DNA from 3 places in the Streptomyces sp. NPDC052101 genome. Region 2 is predicted to be linked to each of the others. Evidence: riboswitches for the same ligand, from Rfam matches in the RefSeq annotation. Region 2 holds a riboswitch; each other region holds the start of a gene.

What was found. Region 2 has a riboswitch for cyclic di-AMP ahead of AB0L75_RS32550 (M23 family metallopeptidase). Riboswitches for the same ligand answer to the same signal wherever they lie in the genome.
Positions count from the first base shown of each region.
Region 1: linked by a shared signal. The riboswitch ahead of AB0L75_RS31450 (NlpC/P60 family protein) and the one ahead of AB0L75_RS32550 (M23 family metallopeptidase) in region 2 are both predicted to bind cyclic di-AMP.
Region 3: linked by a shared signal. The riboswitch ahead of AB0L75_RS09700 (transglycosylase family protein) and the one ahead of AB0L75_RS32550 (M23 family metallopeptidase) in region 2 are both predicted to bind cyclic di-AMP.

Region 1 covers NZ_JBFAWH010000022.1:74,768-81,890, forward strand. Annotated here, with positions in the region: gene AB0L75_RS31445 (tellurite resistance/C4-dicarboxylate transporter family protein) at 1-172, opposite strand, end outside; gene AB0L75_RS31450 (NlpC/P60 family protein) at 310-1,506, opposite strand; cyclic di-AMP (ydaO/yuaA leader) riboswitch at 1,514-1,685, opposite strand; gene pcrA (DNA helicase PcrA) at 1,957-4,449, shown strand; gene AB0L75_RS31460 (M23 family metallopeptidase) at 4,491-6,032, opposite strand; gene AB0L75_RS31465 (alpha/beta fold hydrolase) at 6,245-7,096, opposite strand.
Region 2 covers NZ_JBFAWH010000024.1:77,886-85,008, forward strand. Annotated here, with positions in the region: gene AB0L75_RS32545 (pitrilysin family protein) at 1-1,249, shown strand, start outside; cyclic di-AMP (ydaO/yuaA leader) riboswitch at 1,476-1,640, shown strand; gene AB0L75_RS32550 (M23 family metallopeptidase) at 1,653-2,408, shown strand; gene AB0L75_RS32555 (GntR family transcriptional regulator) at 2,644-3,330, shown strand; gene AB0L75_RS32560 (HPr family phosphocarrier protein) at 3,479-3,760, opposite strand; gene AB0L75_RS32565 (GNAT family N-acetyltransferase) at 3,939-6,842, shown strand; gene AB0L75_RS32570 (hypothetical protein) at 6,862-7,113, shown strand.
Region 3 covers NZ_JBFAWH010000003.1:520,311-527,433, forward strand. Annotated here, with positions in the region: gene AB0L75_RS09690 (cytochrome P450) at 1-1,260, shown strand, start outside; gene AB0L75_RS09695 (transglycosylase family protein) at 1,451-2,608, shown strand; cyclic di-AMP (ydaO/yuaA leader) riboswitch at 2,794-2,968, shown strand; gene AB0L75_RS09700 (transglycosylase family protein) at 2,973-3,686, shown strand; gene eno (phosphopyruvate hydratase) at 4,051-5,337, shown strand; gene AB0L75_RS09710 (septum formation initiator family protein) at 5,436-5,912, shown strand; gene AB0L75_RS09715 (DUF501 domain-containing protein) at 5,959-6,486, shown strand; gene AB0L75_RS09720 (Ppx/GppA phosphatase family protein) at 6,553-7,123, shown strand, end outside.

The DNA of each region.
Region 1 (7,123 bases), on a different contig from region 2:
CGGCGGCCAGCGCCACCCAGGCGACGCAGACCATCGCCAACGCCAACCGGGAGACCGTCTCCGCGCCGGTCATACGCAGGCCGACCGACAGGATGCCGGTCGCCATCACGGCGGCCCCGGCCGCGGGGGGCCGGTCCGCCCACCACGCACGCAGACCTGGGATGCCGGGCATGCGCCTGATGCTAGGGAGCGGCCGGATCCCCGCCCGGGAAAGGCACGCACGCGTGGAGCGCGAAAACGCGGCACGCGTGCGTGGAACGCGGAAGGCCCGGGCGCTCCGGAGCCCGGCCGCGGTCAGCCCGGCCGCGGTCAGCCCGGCCGGACCACGCTGTGGATGATGGACTCTCCGCCGTAGTAGATCGATTCCTCGCGGACGTACGCGCCCGGTTTCGGGGCGTGGATCATCATGCCGTTGCCTATGTAGACGCCGACGTGGCTGATGTCGTCGTAGAAGAAGACCAGGTCGCCCGGCCGCGCGTCGGCCAGGGAGACCGTGGTGCCCGTGTTGACCTGGTCGTACGTGGTGCGTGGAAGCGTGACGCCGGCGGCCCTCCAGGCGGCCTGGGTGAGGCCGGAGCAGTCGTAGGAGTCCGGCCCGGTGGCGCCCCACACATAGGGCTTGCCTATCTGCGCACGGGCGAAGGCGATCGCCTTCTCGGCCTTGGTGTCGTACGAGCCGGAGGTCGAGGAGCCGGTCGACCCGGACCCCGTCGAGCCGGACCCCGTCGATCCGGAACCGGAAGCCGATCCGGACCCGGACCCCGTGGACGAGGATGATGACGAGTTGGCCTGCTGCTCGGCCTGCTGCTTCGCCAGCTCGGCCGCCTTGCGGTCCGCCTCCTGCTGCTTCTCCCGCTCGATGGCGGCCAGCCGCGCCTTCTCCTGGGCCGTCAGCTGCGACAGCAGCTCGCGCGCGGAGGCGAGCTTCGTCTGGACGGTGGCCTTGGCGGTCTGCAGGTCGTGCTGCGAGTCGGTCAGGGTCTGCAGGCTCTGAGCGGCCTCCCGCCGTTCCTTCATGGTCGCGGCCTGCTCGCCTATGTAGTCGTCGACCGCGCTCTTCTCCCGCGAGGTCAGCCGGTTCATCAGCTGGGTCTGGTCGAAGTAGTCCTGCGGGCTGTCCGCGAGCAGGAAGGTGGCCGTGTCGGGAGCGGCGACACCGGTGCGGTACTGGGCCGCGGCGAAGGAGCCCAGCTGCTCACGGGCCTTGTTGAGCCGTCCGGTGCGCCGGGCGACCTCGTTGCGCAGGGCGTCGACGCGCCCCCGCTGTTTGCCGGTCCGCTCCTTGGCCGCGTTGTACTTCTCGGTCGCCGACTCGGCCTGGCGGTAGAGGTCGTCGACCTTCTTCTCGACCTCCTCCAGGCTCGGCTTGGCGTGATCGGTTCCCGGGGTGGCCTCGGCGGTCTGAGAGAACACGGCCATGGAGGTGAGGGCGGCGGTGGCGAGGGCGGGAGCGCGGAGGCCTGCTCCGAGGTTTCCGCCGGGGCGCGGCTTGCGATGCGACGCCAAGGGAGGCGACTCCTTCCAGTGGGCCGCCTACCGGGTTAGCTGTCGGGTTCGGGCGGGGGTTCGGAAGGGTTGCCCTACGGCGTCGTCCCGGGCGGGAGTCGGCCGATTCACCCCAGGATCGGTGGGTCCCCGGCTCCGGGCACCAAGCGGAGGCGCGCCGGACTCGGCGGAGGCCGTGCGGCCCGGCGGGGATCGCCGGTAGGGGTCGTACGGCCCGGACGCACGCTAGCCAACTCGTGTGACTCCTGTGAAGGTTGGTGCGTGATATGTCCGATACATTTTTGTGACCTGGGGGCGGTTTCACGGCTGCGTCATGGGGTGGTTCCGCTGCGTGAGCGGCCGGTGGGCCGCGCGGACCGCCGGGCCGTGGAGATCGACTCTCCTCGCGAACCGGCCATGTTCCGGGGACGGCGACCGGTTGTCGGTGGGGCGCCCTAGACTCGGAGAGCGATGAGCAGCCTCTTTGACGACAGCTTCCTGGCGGACCTCCAGCCCCCTCGCGGGCACGCGGAGGAGCCCCCGCCGCCACCCGAGGACGATCACGCTCCGGAGTCGATTCCGGACGATCTGTTCGGCGGGAAGTTCGACGTGCCGCCGGACCGGGACGTCTACTACCGCGACGGCGCCCCCCGCCCCGTGCTCGACTCGGCGGCCCTCCTGGCGGGGCTGAACGACAACCAGCGCGCCGCGGTCGTGCACGCCGGCTCCCCGCTGCTCATCGTCGCCGGCGCCGGCTCCGGCAAGACCCGTGTGCTCACCCACCGCATCGCCCACCTGCTCGCCGAGCGGAATGTGCACCCGGGCCAGATCCTCGCGATCACCTTCACCAACAAGGCCGCTGGCGAGATGAAGGAGCGCGTCGAGCAGCTCGTCGGCCCGCGGGCGAACGCGATGTGGGTGATGACCTTCCACAGCGCATGCGTGCGCATCCTGCGCCGGGAGAGCAAGAAGTTTGGCTTCACCTCGTCGTTCTCGATCTACGACGCCGCCGACAGCAAGCGCCTGATGGCCCTGGTCTGCCGCGACCTGGACCTCGACCCCAAGCGCTTCCCGCCGAAGTCCTTCAGCGCGAAGATCAGCAACCTGAAGAACGAGCTGATCGACGAGGAGGACTTCGCCGCCCAGGCCGCCGACGGTTTCGAGAAGACCCTCGCCCAGGCCTACGCGCTCTACCAGTCGCGGCTGCGCGAGGCGAACGCGCTCGACTTCGACGACCTGATCATGACCACGGTCAACCTGCTGCGCGCCTTCCCGGACGTCGCCGAGCACTACCGCCGCCGCTTCCGGCACGTCCTGGTCGACGAGTACCAGGACACCAACCACGCCCAGTACGCGCTCGTACGGGAACTCGTCGGCACCGGCGAACGCTCCGCGCAGGACGCGGACACCCCGCCCGGTGAGTACGACATCCCGCCCGCCGAACTGTGCGTCGTGGGTGACGCGGACCAGTCGATCTACGCCTTCCGCGGCGCGACGATCCGCAACATCCTCCAGTTCGAGGAGGACTACCCGGATGCGACGACGATCCTGCTGGAGCAGAACTACCGCTCCACGCAGACGATTCTGAGCGCCGCCAACGCGGTCATCGAGCGCAACGAGTCCCGCCGCCCCAAGAACCTGTGGACCAACGCCGGCCAGGGCGCGCGGATCACCGGCTACGTCGCCGACACCGAGCACGACGAGGCCCAGTTCGTCGCCGACGAGATAGACCGCCTCGTCGACGCGGGCGAGGCCAAGTCGGGCGACGTCGCCGTCTTCTACCGCACCAACGCCCAGTCCCGTGTCTTCGAAGAGGTCTTCATCCGCGTCGGCCTGCCCTACAAGGTCGTCGGCGGTGTCCGCTTCTACGAGCGCAAGGAGGTCCGGGACGTCCTCGCCTATCTGCGCGTCCTCTCCAACCCCGAGGACTCGGTGCCGCTGCGCCGCATCCTCAACGTGCCCAAGCGGGGCATCGGCGAGCGCGCCGAGGCGATGATCGACGCGCTCTCCCAGCGCGAGAAGATCAGCTTCCCGCAGGCGCTGAAGCGCGTGGACGAGGCGTACGGCATGGCCGCGCGCTCCACCAACGCGGTCAAGCGGTTCAACACGCTGATGGAGGACCTGCGGACGATCGTGGAGTCCGGCGCCGGACCGGCCACCGTCCTGGAGGCGGTGCTCGAACGCACCGGCTATCTGGCCGAGTTGCAGGCCTCCACCGACCCGCAGGACGAGACCCGCATCGAGAACCTCCAGGAACTCGCGGCCGTGGCCCTGGAGTTCGAGCAGGACCGCGGGGAGGGCGAGTCGGTGGCGTTGTCCGACTTCCTGGAGCAGGTCGCGCTGGTCGCCGACTCCGACCAGATCCCCGACGAGGACGAGGACGGCTCCGGCGTCATCACCCTGATGACCCTGCACACCGCCAAGGGCCTGGAGTTTCCGGTCGTCTTCCTGACCGGCATGGAGGACGGCGTCTTCCCGCACATGCGCGCCCTCGGCCAGACCAAGGAGCTGGAGGAGGAGCGGCGGCTGGCGTACGTCGGCATCACCCGCGCGCGGGAGCGGCTCTACCTCACGCGTTCGGCGATGCGCAGCGCCTGGGGCCAGCCGTCGTACAACCCGCCCTCCCGCTTCCTGGAGGAGATCCCGCCCGTCCATGTGGAGTGGAAGCGGACGGGAGCCGCGGCGCCGGTGTCCTCCGGCCCGGCCTCCGGGATCGCGGCCTCGCTGTCCTCGACCCGCTCGCGCTCGTCGGCGTCGGGCGCGTCCGGGTTCGCCACGCGGCGCACGGCGGAGAAGCCGGTCGTCGGGCTGGCCGTCGGGGACCGCGTCACCCACGACCAGTTCGGGCTCGGCACGGTCGTCGCCGTGAAGGGCACGGGTGCGAACGCGGAGGCGACGATCGACTTCGGCGACACCAAGCCGAAGCGGCTGCTGCTGCGGTACGCGCCAGTGGAGAAGCTGTAGAACGAACGGGCCCTCGCCGTCGGCGAGGGCCCGGGGGACGCTCAGGTCGGATCGAGCCCGTGGCTCCGTAGCCACGGCAGTGGGTCTATCGCCGCCCCGCCCGCAGGACGCACCTCGAAATGGAGGTGCGGGCCCGTGGAGTTGCCGGAGTTGCCGGAGAAGGCGACCGGATCCCCGGCCTTGACGCTCGTGCCGGAGGCGACGCGATAGCTGGACAGATGGCAGTACCAGGTCTCCGTGCCGTCCTTCGCCGTCACGATCAGCATGTTGCCGTAGGCGCTGTTCCACTTCGTGGAGACGACGCCGTCGGTCGCGGCCATCACCGTGGTGCCGTAGGCGACGGGGAAGTCGATGCCTGTGTGCACCGACATCCAGTTCACCCCCGCCTGGCCGAAGAAGGCGCTGAGCCCCTTCTGCGTGACCGGCAGCACGAACTTCGGGCGCAGCCGCTCCTTGAGCGCGGCCGCCGCGGCGGCCTTCTTCTTCTCCAGCGCCTGCTGGTTCCTGAGGTCGAGCCGCTCCTGCGTCCGGCTGGCCCGGTCGGCGAAGTCGTCGGCGCCGGCGGAGAGGTTCGTGAGCTGGGAGTCCAGCTTGCTGTTGGCGATCGACGGCTTGACCGCCTGCGCGTCCGAGGCGGAGGCGGTGGTGTCCCTGCCGTCGTCGCTCAGGGCGCCGACGGAGGCGGCGGCGATCCCGGCGACCCCCATCACACAGACCGAGGGCACGGCGACGGTCAGCAGCGCGGAGCGCTTGGCGGGCGTGCGCCGGCGGGAACGCGCGGCGCTGCGTGCGCCGGCGCGGGTCGTCGGCGCCGGAACGACCTCTTCCTGGTCGTCCAGCAGCTGGGGCATGGCGTTCGACTCGTCGCCCCCGGAAGGCTGTTCACCGAAGACGCCGTCCTGGTACGGCATCCCGTCCTCGTACGGCACCCCGTCCTCGTACGGCGCCTGGTTCCCGAACGGCGTCTGATGCTCGTACGGCATCTGCGCGAAGGCAGCGGTCGGCTGTGCGTCGCCGACCTGGTCGAAGGCGGCACCGGCCTGCTGGCCGAACGGTTCGGCAGCCTGCTCGGGCTCCGCCGGCATGCTCATGGCCGGGCCGCCGGAGTTCCACTGCGTGGCGTCGTACGTGCCCGTCTCGAAGGTCTGGGTGCCCCACTCCCACTGCTGGGTCGGCTCGGCGCCGGACTGGCCCGGCTGCAGCCAGGCGCTGGTGTCCCAGTGGCCGCTGATGTCGTTGCCTGTCGCCTGGGCGGGGACCGTCCAGGCGGTGGTGTCGTGGATGCCGGAGCCGTAGGTGGCGTGGTGCTGGGCGGCGTACGGGTCGTAGGCCGGGGTCTGGCCGGTCTGCCACTGCGTGGTGTCGTACGCGCCGATGCCCTGCTGGCCGGGCAGGCTGCCGAAGAGCGGGTCGGTGGAGTAGGAGCCGGTGCCGTCCGGAAAAGCGGTGGCGCCGTAGCCGCCGTACGTGGTGAGGTCACCGTAGGGGGCTTCTTGGCTTCCGTACGGCGCGTAGTGCGCTGCGGAGGCGTCGGAAGCCGGGGCCGGGGAGGTCATGGTCCCCGACGGGTGACGGTCGTTCACCAACTTCTCTTTCGCCTCGACAACAGGGGCTGCCAGAGCAGTGCGGCGACTGTACCCGCCGGTACCTGGGCGCGACAATCTTCAGTTGGTTTCGCGTTGGCGGGAAACGGGCATTCGGCGGTGTTTCGGGGGCACCGGACACGAGTTTGGCCCAGGGTTCGATTGGTGTTCGATGTGCGGTGACCGTTCGTCACCTGTATGTCGCCTGTGCGTCACGCCACCGTCAGGCCGTCGGCCACCCGGTTCCCGGGGTGCGCGGTGTCGAGCGCCTCGCGTATCCCGGCCGCGACGGCGGGGTGCACGGGCAGCGCGAGATGCCCGATACCGGTCACCCGGACATTCCGCACATCGAGATCGGGGTGCTCCAGGCAGGCCGTCTCCAGCGGCACCATCACGGAGTCCAGGTCGCTCCAGAAGCTGACGAACCGCGTACGGCAGCCGGGTGCGGGCCGGGCCAGCTCCTCTATCACCCCCGAACCGGGCCGCATCTGGCGGACGATCGGATGGGCGTTGGCCAGCGGCGCCACGCTGGTCCCGGAGTGCGGCGTGCCCAGCGTGACGAGCGTGCGCACCCGCAGGTCGCCGCCCAGGCACTGCGCGTAATAGCGGGCGATCAGCCCGCCGAGGCTGTGCCCCACGATGTCGACCCGGTCGCTGCCGGTGCGCTCGCAGATCTCCTCGACATGCCGGCCGAGCAGTTCGGCGGCGGCACGGATGTCGCAGGTCAGCGGCGAGTAGTTGAGCGATATGACGCGCTGTCCGCCGTGCTGGGCGAGGTTGCGGCGCAGCAGCACGAACACCGAGCGGTTGTCGATGAAACCGTGCAGCAGCAGCACCGGTGGCCCGGCCCGGACCGGCAGCTGGGCGGTGCCGTCCTGGGCGGGCAGGACGGGGAAGGGGCGCTCCTGGGTGAGGCCGGTCGGGTAGAGGAGCAGATGGCCGGCGAGGATCACGGCCTCGAGGGCGGTCGCCTTCAGCAGCGCCACGGAGAATCCGGCCAGCCCGCCGGGCCACAGGCGCCGGTAGAGCGGGAGGAAGAGCGGCAGTACCCCGGTGACCTTCATGGCCGACCTCCTGTCGGCACGCCGGAG
Region 2 (7,123 bases):
CGTCGCCGTCGAGGTGCTGCTGGACGCGCCCCTGGACGCCGAGCCGGCCGGCCTGGACGGCGTCGGCACGATCATGGCGCGGGCCTTCTCCGAGGGCACCGACAAGCACTCCGCCGAGGAGTTCGCCGCCGAGCTGGAGCGCGCGGGCGCCACGCTGGACTCGCACGCCGACCACCCCGGCGTCCGGCTCAGCCTGGAGGTCCCGGCCTCCCGCCTGGCCAAGGGCCTCGGCCTGCTCGCCGACGCCCTGCGCGCGCCCGCGTTCGCCGAGAGCGAGGTCGAGCGGCTGGTCCGCAACCGCCTGGACGAGATCCCGCACGAGCTGGCCAACCCGTCCCGCCGGGCCGCCAAGGAACTGTCCAAGGAGCTGTTCCCGGCGACCTCGCGCATGTCCCGCCCGCGCCAGGGCACCGAGGACACGGTCGAGAAGATCGACGCCACCGCCGTACGCGCCTTCTACGACCGGTACGTCCGTCCCGCCACGGCCACCGCGGTCGTGGTCGGCGACCTCACCGGCATCGACCTGGACGCGCTGCTCGGTGACACCCTGGGCGCCTGGACCGGCACCCCGGGTGAGCCGCGGCCCGTGCCGTCGGTGAGCGCCGACGACACCGGGCGGGTCGTCATCGTGGACCGCCCCGGCGCCGTCCAGACGCAGCTGCTCATCGGCCGCGTCGGCTCCGACCGGCACGACCGCGTGTGGCCCGCCCAGGTGCTCGGCACCTACTGCCTCGGCGGCACCCTCACCTCCCGCCTGGACCGCGTCCTGCGCGAGGAGAAGGGCTACACCTACGGTGTGCGCGCGTTCGGGCAGGTCCTGCGCTCCGCCCCGGACGGCACCGGTGTCTCGATGCTCGCCATCAGCGGCTCCGTGGACACCCCCAACACCGGCCCCGCGCTGGACGACCTGTGGAAGGTGCTGCGCACCCTCGCCGCGGACGGCCTGACCGACCCCGAGCGGGACGTGGCCGTGCAGAACCTCGTCGGGGTGGCGCCGCTGAAGTACGAGACCGCGGCGGCCGTGGCGAGCACGCTGGCCGACCAGGTCGAGCAGCATCTGCCCGACGACTTCCAGGCGACGCTGTATCAGCAGCTGGCCGCGACGGGCACGGTGGAGGCCACGGCGGCCGTCGTGAACGCGTTCCCGGTGGACCGCCTGGTGACCGTCCTCGTCGGTGACGCCTCCGCGATCAAGGCGCCGGTGGAGGCGCTCGGCATCGGCGAAGTCACGGTCGTCTCCGCGGAGTAGTACGCGGCGGACGCCGCACGCGCGCGTGGGGCCCTGACGGTCTACAGGCCGTCAGGGCCCCTGCTGTTCCACTCCCTTCCCCAGATGCCCGATTTGCGGCGGAGGTTGCCTGTCTGCCCTGTGGGATGCGCTACAAAATCCCGGATCCGTTTGGGGTTGGAAAGCAGGCTTTCGTAGCGTCGTCCGGGCTGTTCGTCAGTAGGCAGTGCGCCGCACCCGCGGCACCGGACAGCCATCGCCGAGTCCCCGTACGGCGCGAGCCAGGGGAGCCGGGGACCCATCGCAGTCCCTGGGGTGAATCGGGCGCCCGCGCGTGTCGCGAGGGGGCCCGTAGGAGACCTTCCTGCTCCGAACCCGTCAGCTAACCCGGTAGGCGAGAGGGAAGGAAAGGACCAGCCACTTCATGGCGTTCATGTGCGCCACCGGGAAGCATCGCAAGCCCGGCCGGGTCAAGCGCACCACCGCTCAGGCGGCCGGTATCGCGGCCCTCACCACCACCGGCGTCATCGGCACCCTCGCGACCGCCCCGGCGTTCGCCGCCGAGAACACCGCCGAGCAGACCGGTCTCACCCCGGTGATCAGTGTCGGCGACGACATCGCCGAGCAGATCGACGCCCAGGCCGCCGCCCAGAAGCAGGCCGCCGAGCAGAAGGCGGCCGAGGAGGCCGCGGCCAAGGCGGCGGCGGAGAAGGCCAAGCAGGAGCGCGCGGCCCAGGCCCGCGCCGCCCGCGAGGCCGAGCGCGAGCGCCTGAACGCCTTCGTCGCCCCGATCGCCGACTCCTATGTCTCCACGGGCTACAAGGCCAGCAGCTCCCTGTGGTCCTCCGGCTCGCACACCGGAATCGACTTCCACGCGGCCAGCGGCACGACCGTCCACGCGGTCGGCTCCGGCACCGTCGTCTCCACCGGCTGGGGCGGGGCGTACGGCAACCAGATCGTGATCCGCATGGCCGACGGCATGTACACCCAGTACGGCCACCTGTCGTCCATAGGCGTCTCGGTCGGCCGGCAGGTCACCCCGGGCCAGCAGATCGGCCTGTCCGGCGCGACCGGCAACGTCACCGGCCCGCACCTCCACTTCGAGGCCCGTACGACTCCCGACTACGGCTCGGACGTCGACCCCGTCGCCTACCTCCGCGGGCACGGCGTGAACGTCTGACCCGACGCCCGTGCGGTATTGGGGCCCCGGCTCACCGAGCCGGGGCCTTCGCCGTTTTGCGCGGTGCGCAGCGGGATGAGGTGCACAGCGGGATACAGCGGTGGACACCGGACTTGCTGACCAAAAAATATCCATGGATTCCGACCCGCCGTCGGAAATTCCGGCCCATTGGAATAGAGTCACGGAACACGCGTCCATCGTCGACGTTTCACGGGGATTAAGGCGGAGGTCGGTCATGCGTATTCCGGCGCACTCGGTATGCACGGCGATCCGGGACGACATCGTCGCCGGTGTCCACGAGCGCGGCGGCCGCCTCACCGAGGAAGTCCTGGCCCGCCGCTACGGCGTCTCGCGCGTCCCCGTCCGCGAGGCGCTGCGCACCCTGGAGGCCGAGGGCTTCGTGGTCACCCGCCGGCACGCGGGCGCGTGCGTGGCCGAGCCGACCGAGCAGGAGGCCGCCGACCTGCTGGAGATGCGCACGCTCCTGGAGCCGCTCGGCGCCGCCCGGGCCGCACAGCGGCGCACGGAGGCCCATCTGAAGGTGCTGCGCGGCCTGGTCAGGCTGGGTCAGGAGCGGGCCAGAAGGGGGCACAGCGAGGATCTGCGCTCACTGGGCAGCTGGTTCCATGAGACGCTCGCCCAGGCCTCCTGCAGCCCCTCGCTGACCGCGATGCTCACCCAGCTGCGTCACAAGATCGCCTGGATGTACACGGTGGAGACGTCGCCGAGCCCGGTGGAGGCCTGGGTGGAACACGGCGCCATCGTGGACGCGGTGGCGCGCGGCGACGGCGAGCGCGCGCGGGCGGTCACGGCGCTGCACACCGAACGCGCGACGGCCGCGCACCGGCTGCGTTTTCCCGGGGCCGCCGAGCGTGTGAGGACTTCGCAACACGCCGTAAACATGTCGGGCCTCCGGCATTAACACGGACGCCGTATACAAAGAAGAGTAATTCGGTGGCGGTGTATTTCCGTTGCTCGAATTCCGGTGTGCGTGCAATGGGCCCGGAAAGGGCGGAGCCGCGCCGCCCGAAAAGGACGACGCGGCTCCCGTGCGTTGGTTGCGCCGGTACTCAGACCGTCTCGGGCAGTTCCTCGAGGCCTTCGGAGACCAGCCTCGCCAGACGGTCGAGGGCGATGTCCGCGCCGTCGGCCTCGGAGGCGAGAACGATCTCCTCGCCACCCTGGGCACCCAGGCCCAGTACGGCCAGCATGGAGGCCGCGTTGACGGGGTTGCCGTCAGCCTTGGCGATCGTCACCGGGACGCCTGCGGCCGTGGCGGCTCGGACGAAGATGGAAGCGGGGCGGGCGTGGAGGCCCTCGGCCCAGCCGACGTTGACGCGGCGCTCAGCCATGTGTTGCTGCCCTTCAGTCTTCAGGGTTGTCTAGACCAGTTTCCCATATCGTGAAGCATGCCCGGATCGGACCTTCGTCCTGTCCCGGTCGTGTCGTCGGACCGCGGCCTCGATCCGACTTTCGTCCTCCACAGACTGCCCCGCGCCGTTGTCGTACGCGAGCCGTACTCTGGGGCCCATGCAGACCTCGGCGGACCGGCAGGACCGGCACGAGTACCCCGCCCACTGGGAGGCGGACGTGGTGCTGCGCGACGGGGGTACCGCGCGCATCCGGCCCATCACCGTTGATGACGCCGACCGCCTGGTCAGCTTCTACGAGCAGGTCTCGGACGAGTCGAAGTACTACCGCTTCTTCGCGCCGTACCCCCGACTCTCCGCCAAGGACGTCCACCGCTTCACGCACCACGACTTTGTGGACCGGGTGGGACTCGCGGCCACCATCGGCGGCGAGTTCATCGCCACCGTACGCTATGACCGCATCGGCGCCGACGGCATGCCCGCCTCCGCGCCCGCGGACGAGGCCGAGGTCGCCTTCCTCGTGCAGGACGCGCACCAGGGCCGCGGAGTCGCCTCGGCCCTCCTGGAGCACATCGCGGCCGTCGCCCGCGAGCGCGGCATCCGCCGCTTCGCCGCCGAGGTGCTGCCCGCCAACAGCAAGATGATCAAGGTCTTCACGGACGCCGGGTACACCCAGAACCGCAGCTTCGAGGACGGCGTCGTCCGCCTGGAGTTCGACCTCGAACCCACCGACCGCTCCCTCGCCGTGCAGCGCGCGCGGGAGCAGCGGGCCGAGGCCCGCTCGGTACGCCGGCTGCTCGCGCCCGGCTCCGTGGCGGTCGTCGGTGTCGGCCGCGCCCCCGGCGGAGTCGGCCGCAGCGTCCTGGACAACATCCGGGACGCCGGCTACGGCGGCCGCCTGCACGCTGTGAACAAGGCCTTCCCCGAGGACCTCAAGGAGGTCGACGGGGTGCCGGCGTACCGATGCGTGCGGGACATCGAGGGCCCCGTCGACCTCGCCGTCGTCGCCGTACCCGCCGAGTACGTGCCCGCCGTGGTCGCCGAGTGCGGCGAGCACGGTGTCCAGGGGCTCGTCGTGCTCTCCGCCGGATACGCCGAGAGCGGGCCCGAGGGGCGCGAGCGGCAGCGCGCACTCGTGCGGCACGCGCGCGCGTACGGGATGCGGATCATCGGCCCGAACGCCTTCGGGGTCATCAACACCGCGGCGGACGTCCGGTTGAACGCCTCCCTCGCCCCGGAGATGCCGCGCCCCGGCCGCATCGGGATGTTCGCCCAGTCCGGCGCCATCGGCATCGCCCTGCTGTCCCGGCTGCACCGGCGCGGAGGAGGGGTCACCGGGGTCACGGGCGTGTCCACCTTCGTGTCCGCCGGCAACCGCGCGGACGTCTCCGGCAACGACGTCCTCCAGTACTGGTACGACGACCCCGAGACCGACGTCGCCCTCATGTACCTGGAGTCCATCGGCAACCCGCGCAAGTTCACGCGCCTCGCGCGGCGGACGGCGGCGGCCAAGCCGCTGGTCGTCGTGCAGGGCGTCGGCTCCGCGCCCCAGGGACACGCGGTACGGGCGACCCGGCTGCCGCACGCCACCGTCGCCGCGCTGCTGGGCCAGGCCGGGGTGCTCCGCGTCGACACGATCACCGAGCTGGTCGACGCGGGGCTGCTGCTGGCGCGCCAGCCGCTGCCGGCGGGGCCGCGGGTGGCGATCCTGGGGAACTCCGAGTCGCTGGGGGTGCTGACGTACGACCGCGCTCTCGCCGAGGGGCTGCGGCCGTCGCGTCCGGTGGATCTGACGACGGGGGCGACGGCGGAGGACTTCCATCGGGCGTTGACGCGGGCGCTGGCCGACACCACGAATGACGCCGTTGTCGTGACGGCGATCCCCGCCATCGGGGAGGCGTCGCCGGGAGACGCGGAGCTGGCGGAGGCGTTGAGGTCCGCGGCGGCTGCGGTGCCCGGCAAGCCGGTGCTGGTGGTGCATGTGGAGCTCGGGGGACTTGCGGAAGCGTTGTCCGCTGCGGCGAGTACCGCACCACAGGCCGTCGACAAGACGCCCGGCAGTGCGGCCGATGCCCACCTTCCCCCGCTCTCGGCTTCGCTGGAGCGCGGGGACCCCCATCCCCCTGGGGGACGACTGCCCACGGCGACAGCGGGTGCGAGTGCCGGCGCGCCCACGCCGACAGCCGCTCCTTCCGACGGCACCCGTCTCATCCCCGCCTACCCCGCCGCCGAGCGTGCCGTCCGGGCCCTCGCCGAGGCGGTCAAGTACGGGCAGTGGCGGCGGGAGGCCGTGGACCCGGGGAAGGTGCCCGAGTACGACGACATCGACGAGAAGGGTGCCGCGCGGCTGATCGGCGAGCTGCTCGCGCGCGGTGAAGGACTCACGATCTCCGACGCGGAGACCTGCGAGCTGCTCGGCCGGTACGGCATCCCGGTGCGGCGCGCGCTGCCCGCCCCCGCCCCGGACGCCGCCGCCGAAGCCGCCCGCACCCTCGGCTACCCCGTGGCCCTGAAGGCCACCGCCCCGCACCTCAGGCACCGCGCCGATCTCGGCGGCGTCCGTCTGGACCTCGCGGACGAGGAGCAACTACGCCGGGCGTACGCCGAGTTGACCGAGCTGTTCGGGAAACCGGAGGAGCTGCGGCCGGTGGTGCAGGGCATGGCGCCGCGCGGCGTCGACACCGTCGTACGGGCCGTGATCGACCCGGCGGCCGGGGCCGTGCTGTCCTTCGGGCTCGCCGGAGCCGCCTCGCAGCTGCTCGGGGACATGGCGCACCGGCTCGTCCCGGTCACCGACCGGGAGGCGACCTCACTGGTGCGCTCGATCCGTACGGCACCGCTGCTGTTCGGCTGGCGCGGCTCCACGCCCGTGGACACCCCGGCGCTGGAGGAGCTGCTGCTGCGGGTGTCCCGCCTGGTCGACGATCACCCGGAGGTGGTCGCCGTCACCCTGGAGCCGGTCGTCGTCGCCCCGCAGGGGGTGAGCGTCCTCGGCGCCACGGTACGGCTCGCGCCGCCGCCCGCCCGCGACGACCTCGGCCCGCGCACGATGCCGGCCTACTGACGAGGGGAGGGGGGACCGCATGGAGATCACCGGCCGGCGCCTGCCCGAGGGCAGCCGGGAGGCGGCACGGCCGCGGCGAGTGCTGGGCGAAACACCGCCCGTCGCCGTCGCGTTCGAGGCGGACGCCGGCGGACCCGAAACCGCCTCCTGCCTGATCGCGGCTCAGGGGCTGGACATCCTGCCGGGGCTCGTCCAGCGGCCCCCACGCGCGCGTGCGGGGGCCGGACCCGGTCCCCGTGACTGGCCCGGACCCCCCTTGCCCACGGATTAGGATGGACGCC
Region 3 (7,123 bases), on a different contig from region 2:
GCCCCCGACCTCTTCACCTGGGAGTTCGCCACCGACCCCTACCCCGCCTACGCCTGGCTGCGCGAGCACGCGCCCGTGCACCGGACGCGGTTGCCCAGTGGGGTCGAGGCGTGGCTGGTCACGCGGTACGCCGATGCCAAGCAGGCCCTCGCCGACCAGCGGCTGAGCAAGAACCCGGCGCATCACGACGAGCCCGCGCACGCCAAGGGCAAGACCGGCATCCCCGGCGAGCGCAAGGCCGAGCTGATGACGCATCTGCTGAACATCGACCCGCCGGACCACACCCGGCTGCGCCGGCTGGTCAGCAAGGCGTTCACCCCGCGCCGGGTCGCCGAGTTCGCGCCGCGCGTGCAGGAGCTGACCGACCACCTCATCGATCAGTTCGCCGCGCGGGGCTCGGCCGACCTCATCCATGAGTTCGCCTTCCCGCTGCCCATCTACGCCATCTGCGACCTGCTCGGCGTCCCGCGTGAGGATCAGGACGACTTCCGGGACTGGGCGGGCATGATGATCCGGCACGGCGGAGGGCCGCGGGGCGGAGTCGCACGGTCCGTCAAGAAGATGCGCGGCTACCTCGCCGAGCTGATCCACAAGAAGCGCGAGGCGCTGCCCGCCGAGCCCGCGCCCGGCGAGGACCTGATCTCCGGCCTCATCCGCGCCTCCGACCACGGTGAGCACCTCACCGAGAACGAGGCCGCGGCGATGGCGTTCATCCTGCTGTTCGCCGGATTCGAGACGACCGTCAACCTCATCGGCAACGGCACCTACGCCCTGCTCAGCCACCCCGAGCAGCGCGAGCGGCTCCAGCGGTCCCTGGCCGGAGGGGAAGAGGATCTGCTGGAGACCGGCGTGGAGGAACTCCTGCGCTACGACGGCCCGGTGGAGCTGGCCACCTGGCGGTTCGCCACCGAGCCGCTCGCCATCGGCGGGCAGGACATCGCGCCGGGGGACCCGGTGCTGGTGGTGCTCGCGGCGGCGGACCGGGACCCGGAGCGGTTCGCCGACCCGGACGTGCTGGACCTCGCCCGGCGCGACAACCAGCACCTCGGCTACGGCCACGGCATCCACTACTGCCTCGGCGCGCCGCTCGCCCGGCTGGAGGGCCAGACCGCGCTCGCCACCCTGCTCACCCGCCTGCCCGATCTGCGGCTCGCCGTCGACCCGGCCGAGTTGCGCTGGCGTGGCGGGCTCATCATGCGGGGGCTGCGCACCCTGCCGGTGGAGTTCACCCCGGTGGCCGACAAAGCCGTAGAGCCGTAGAGCCGTAGAGCCGTAGAGCCGTAGAGCCGTAGAACGGTGAACATCAGGGACGTTCAATTCCGTGATCTTCACGTGATCTGCGCGGCATGAACTTGTGACAAGTGATCGTCTGCCGATACGTTCACCCATCAGTGTGGCGAGGGGTACCAGTTCGCCACGCCGGTTCTGCTGTCGCACGAAAGGCTTCCGCATGCTCTCCGGGAACGGTCGTCACCGTCGCCCCCGTCAGGCTCCGGCCCTCCTCGTCGCGGCCGGAGTGACCGGCTCCGCCATCGCCCTCCCACTGCTCGGCGCCGCGAGCGCCCACGCGGCCGACGGCACCACCTGGGACAAGGTCGCCGAGTGCGAGAGCGGCGGTTCCTGGAGCGCGAACAGCGGCAACGGGTACTACGGCGGCCTGCAGATATCGCAGGGCGACTGGGACAAGTACGGCGGCACGCAGTACGCCGACAGCGCCGACCAGGCCAGCCGCTCCCAGCAGATCGCCGTCGCCGAGAAGATCCTGGCCGACCAGGGCACCAAGCCGTGGACCATGTGCGCGCTGACCGCCGGGCTGACCTCCAACTCCGGTTCGGTCGACGTGGACACCGGTGTCGGTGGCTCCGGCGGCTCCGGCGGGGCGAGTGACGGGTCCGGCTCCGCCGATACCTCCGACTCGTCCGGTCTGTCGGATTCATCCTCGCCGGGCTCCGGTTCCGACTCCGGTACCAGCTCCGGCTCCGGTTCCGACGCGGGCTCCGCGTCCAACTCCGCTTCCGGCTCCGATTCCTCGGGCTCTCCCTCGTCCCACTCGCCCGCCACGCCGAGCACAGGCACGGGCGCAGGCAAGGGACAGGACCAGGGTCAGGGGCAAGGCCAGGGTCAGGGGCAGGGCGAAGGGGCCACCAAGACTCCGGAGGCGACCGGCGACCCCACGGGCACCAGCACGCCCAAGTCCGACAAGGGCGACAAGTCCGGTTCGGGCGGAGATGGGGATCAGCAGGGGAGCGACAGCTCTCCCTCCGTGACCCCCGGTACCGACGACTCGGACAAGTCCCAGCAGTCCGCCGGTTCTTGGAGCCTGGTCGACACCGGCGCGCTCAGCAGTGGCGGGCGTCACCGTGGCGGTAGTGCGGACGAAAGCGCGGCAAACGGTCAGAACGGTACATCTTCTGGCCGTCACGCGACCCGCGAGCCGGGCGCGTACATCGTCCGCGAGGGCGACACCCTCGTCTCCATCGCCGACTCCCTTGGTGTCGACGGCGGATGGCATGCGCTCTACGACGGCAACAAGAAGGTCATCGGCGCCGACCCGAACCACATCACTGCCGGTCAGACCCTGAAAGTCGAGGGCGAAAAGGGCGATTGACAGGGAGAGTTGGCGCCCCACTTCATGCCTAATGTCCGGTTTGGCGAAAGTGTGGGATGAGTCTCAGAAGCCCTGATCGTCTTTGAAATTCCCTCGATCACGTGGCTACGGTCAGGATCGCTCGTCACCACGAGCCCCGGCATCCGCAACGCCGAATCCTGCCAGCGGTCGCCCGGGAACAGTCGTCGCGTCAAGCGCCGTAGGCAGGAGCGGGGGACCCAAGGTAGGTGCTGGAACCGGCGGTTGACGCCGGAACCGGCTTGGGGTGAAGCCGCAGGCCCGCGACAGCGGGCGTGCGGCCGGGCAACTCAACCGGCCCGAACCCGACAGCTCACCTCGCAGGCGTCGGTGAGGGGATCCTTCCATGCTGTTTTCCGGTAAGGGCAAGCACCGTCGCCCGTCCAAGGCCGTTCGTGTCGTCGCGCTCGCCGGTGTCACCGGTGCCGCCGTGGCCGCCCCGCTGATGGCGGCCGGCAACGCCTCCGCCGCCACCGCCTCCGAGTGGGACGCGGTCGCCCAGTGCGAGTCGGGCGGCAATTGGTCCATCAACACCGGCAACGGCTTCTACGGCGGTCTGCAGTTCTCCGCCTCCACCTGGGCCGCGTACGGCGGCACCGCCTACGCCTCGACGGCCAACCAGGCCACCAAGGCGCAGCAGATATCCGTCGCCGAGAAGGTCCTCGCCGCTCAGGGCAAGGGCGCCTGGCCGGTCTGCGGCACGGGCCTGTCCTCCGCCGCCTACAACGGCTCCGCCCCGAGCACCAGCTCCTCGAACAGCTCGTCCGGCTCGTCGAGCAAGAGCGGCAGCACCGCCACCACCCGCTCCACCGACCAGCAGGCCGCCTCCCGCTCCGCCGAGCGCACGGCCCCGGCGAAGAGCAAGACCGTCACCACCCCGACCGGCAAGACGGTCAAGAAGGGCGACGGCGAGTACAAGGTCGTCACGGGCGACACCCTCAGCTCCATCGCCGTCAAGCACCACGTCCAGGGCGGCTGGCAGAAGCTCTTCGAGCTGAACAAGGACATCGTCGAGGACGCCAACCTCATCTACCCGGGCCAGCAGCTGCACCTGAAGTGACACCTGGCTCCCAACGGACCCACAGTGCCCTCACATCCCCGGCCCGCACACTGAAGGCCTTGTGAGGGCCACCCCCGTCCCCACGGGCTCCCCGTCCCGGCGCGTGTTCCCCCGTACGCGCCGGGGCGGGGTTTTTATGTGCCGCTTTCCCCCCTCTTCACCTCGGCTTTCCCACTCTTCATCTCGGCCTCACCCGGAACCCCCTTTGTTCCGTCGATGAACAATGGGTACCGTCTGCGTGTCCTCCCCGCCCACGGGAAGGTCGGTCAGTGGCCGATCCCCCGGAGACGGTTAGGCTCTAGTCGCAAGGCACAGCCGTAAGGCACACGCGCCCCGCACTTCCAGCGTCACATCCAAGAAGGAGATGCTCGTGCCGTCCATCGACGTCGTCGTAGCCCGGGAAATCCTGGACTCCCGAGGCAACCCCACGGTCGAGGTCGAGGTCGGCCTCGACGATGGCAGCACGGGTCGTGCCGCCGTCCCGTCCGGCGCCTCCACCGGTGCCTTCGAGGCCATCGAGCTGCGCGACGGTGACCCCAACCGCTACCAGGGCAAGGGTGTCGAGAAGGCCGTCCTCGCCGTCATCGAGCAGATCGGCCCCGAGCTGGTCGGCTACGACGCCACCGAGCAGCGCCTGATCGACCAGGCGATGTTCGACCTGGACGCCACCGACAACAAGGGCTCCCTCGGCGCCAACGCCATCCTCGGCGTCTCCCTCGCCGTCGCCCACGCCGCCTCCGAGGCGTCGGACCTCCCCCTCTTCCGCTACCTGGGCGGTCCCAACGCGCACCTGCTGCCGGTGCCGATGATGAACATCCTGAACGGCGGCTCGCACGCGGACTCCAACGTGGACATCCAGGAGTTCATGATCGCCCCGATCGGCGCGGAGTCCTTCTCCGAGGCCCTGCGCTGGGGCACCGAGGTCTACCACACGCTGAAGAAGGTCCTGAAGAGCAAGGGCCTGTCCACCGGCCTCGGCGACGAGGGCGGCTTCGCCCCGAACCTCGGCTCCAACCGCGAGGCCCTCGACCTGATCATCGAGGCCATCAAGGAGGCCGGCTACGCCCCCGGCCAGCAGATCGCCCTCGCGCTCGACGTGGCCGCCTCCGAGTTCTACAAGGACGGCAAGTACCTCTTCGAGGGCAAGGAGCGCTCCGCCGCCGAGATGACGGAGTACTACGAGGAGCTGGTCGCGGCCTACCCGCTCGTCTCCATCGAGGACCCGCTGTTCGAGGACGACTGGGCCGGCTGGAAGGTCATCACCGACAAGCTCGGCGACAAGGTCCAGCTGGTCGGCGACGACCTGTTCGTCACCAACCCCGAGCGCCTGGCCCGCGGCATCGAGGAGGGCACCGCCAACGCCCTGCTCGTGAAGGTCAACCAGATCGGCTCGCTGACCGAGACCCTGGACGCCGTCGAGCTGGCCCAGCGCAGCGGCTTCAAGTGCATGATGTCCCACCGCTCCGGCGAGACCGAGGACGTCACCATCGCCGACCTGGCCGTCGCCACCAACTGCGGCCAGATCAAGACCGGCGCCCCGGCCCGCTCCGAGCGCGTCGCCAAGTACAACCAGCTGCTGCGCATCGAGGAGATCCTCGACGACGCCGCGGTGTACGCCGGCCGCAGCGCCTTCCCGCGCTTCAAGGGCTGACCCAACCTGGGGTAAGGCTGAGCCCGTCGTACGTACGTCCCCGTACCCGGTCCCGTACCGTGTGCGGGGACGTACGCACGTATCAGGGAGGCGGGGACATGGCCGTGAAGGACCGGGACCGGTTCTCCACCGCGACCAGGCTGCGGCTGCTCGGCGAGCAGACGGCGGCCCGGGTCTACCGCTCGCAGACCAAGCGGCAGGCCCGCCGCTCCCGGCTCACCGGCCGGGCGGCACTGCTCGCGCTGGTGCTGTGCTCGATGATCGTCGCGCTCGCCTATCCGATGCGGCAGTACGTCTCCCAGCGCGCGCAGATCTCCGACCTGCGGCGGCAGCAGGAGCAGGCCGCCAAACGGGTCGAGCAGCTGCGCGACCTCAAGGCGCGCTGGCAGGACGACTCCTACGCCGAGCAGCAGATCCGGCTCCGGCTGCACTATGTGATGCCCGGGGAGACCGGGTACATCGTCGTCGACCCGGGCACGGCCAAGCAGACCCGGGCCGACCTCCGGGCCGCCCAGCGGCCCTGGTACGCGAACATCTGGGACGGGGTCGACAAGTCCGACGCCTCCGACCAGTGACCGGCCCCACGCCGGCAACCGACAGAAAGCCATCCTGAAAGCAGTCATGGAAACGCCCCCGCCGCCCACTCCGCGCACCGAGCCCACCGAAGCGGACGTCGAGGCCTTCAAGCAGCAGCTGGGCCGTCCGCCGCGGGGCCTGCGGGCCATCGCGCACCGCTGCCCCTGCGGTCAGCCGGACGTCGTGGAGACCGCGCCGCGGCTGCCCGACGGCACGCCCTTCCCGACGCTGTACTACCTCACGTGCCCGAAGGCGTCCTCCGCCATCGGCACGCTGGAGGCGAACGGCGTGATGAAGGAGATGACCGAGCGGCTGCAGACGGACCCCGAACTGGCCGCCGCGTATCGCTCCGCGCACGAGGACTACATCCGGCGCCGGGACGAGATCGAGGAGCTGACGGGCTTTCCGAGCGCGGGGGGCATGCCGGACCGGGTGAAGTGCCTGCATGTGCTGGTCGCCCACTCGCTGGCCGCCGGGCCCGGGGTGAACCCGCTCGGTGACGAGGCGATCGCCATGCTGCCGCAGTGGTGGAGCAAGGGGGCGTGCGTCGATCTCGGCGCCGCCGCGGAGTGACCGCCGGCCGAGTCCGGCACCAGGGGGCGCAGGCCCGCTGTGAAGCGAGAGTAGAAAGGCCCGCTCATGACCCGCGTCGCTGCCATCGACTGCGGCACCAACTCCATCCGGCTGCTGGTCGCCGATGTGCATCCCGAGACCGGTGAACTCGTCGACCTGGACCGCCGGATGACGATCGTGCGGCTCGGCCAGGGTGTCGACCGTACCGGCCGGCTCGCCCCGGAGGCGCTGCAGCGGACGTTCGCCGCCTGCCGCGAGTACGCGGAGATCATCAAGAAGTACGGCGCCGAGCGCCTGCGCTTCGTGGCCACCTCCGCCTCCCGCGACGCCGAGAACCGGGACGACTTCGTGCGCGGTGTGCTGGACATCCTCGGGGTCGAGCCGGAGGTCATCACCGGCGACCAGGAGGCCGAGTTCTCCTTCACCGGCGCTACCAGGGAGCTGACGGGACGGGCGGACCTCACCACGCCGTATCTCGTCGTGGACATCGGCGGTGGCTCCACCGAGTTCGTCGTGGGCGAGGAGCATGTCCGGGCGGCGCGCTCGGTGGACGTCGGCTGTGTGCGGATGACGGAACGTCATCTGGTGCGGGACGGCAAGGTCTCCGACCCGCCCGGCGAGGAGCAGATCGCCGCGA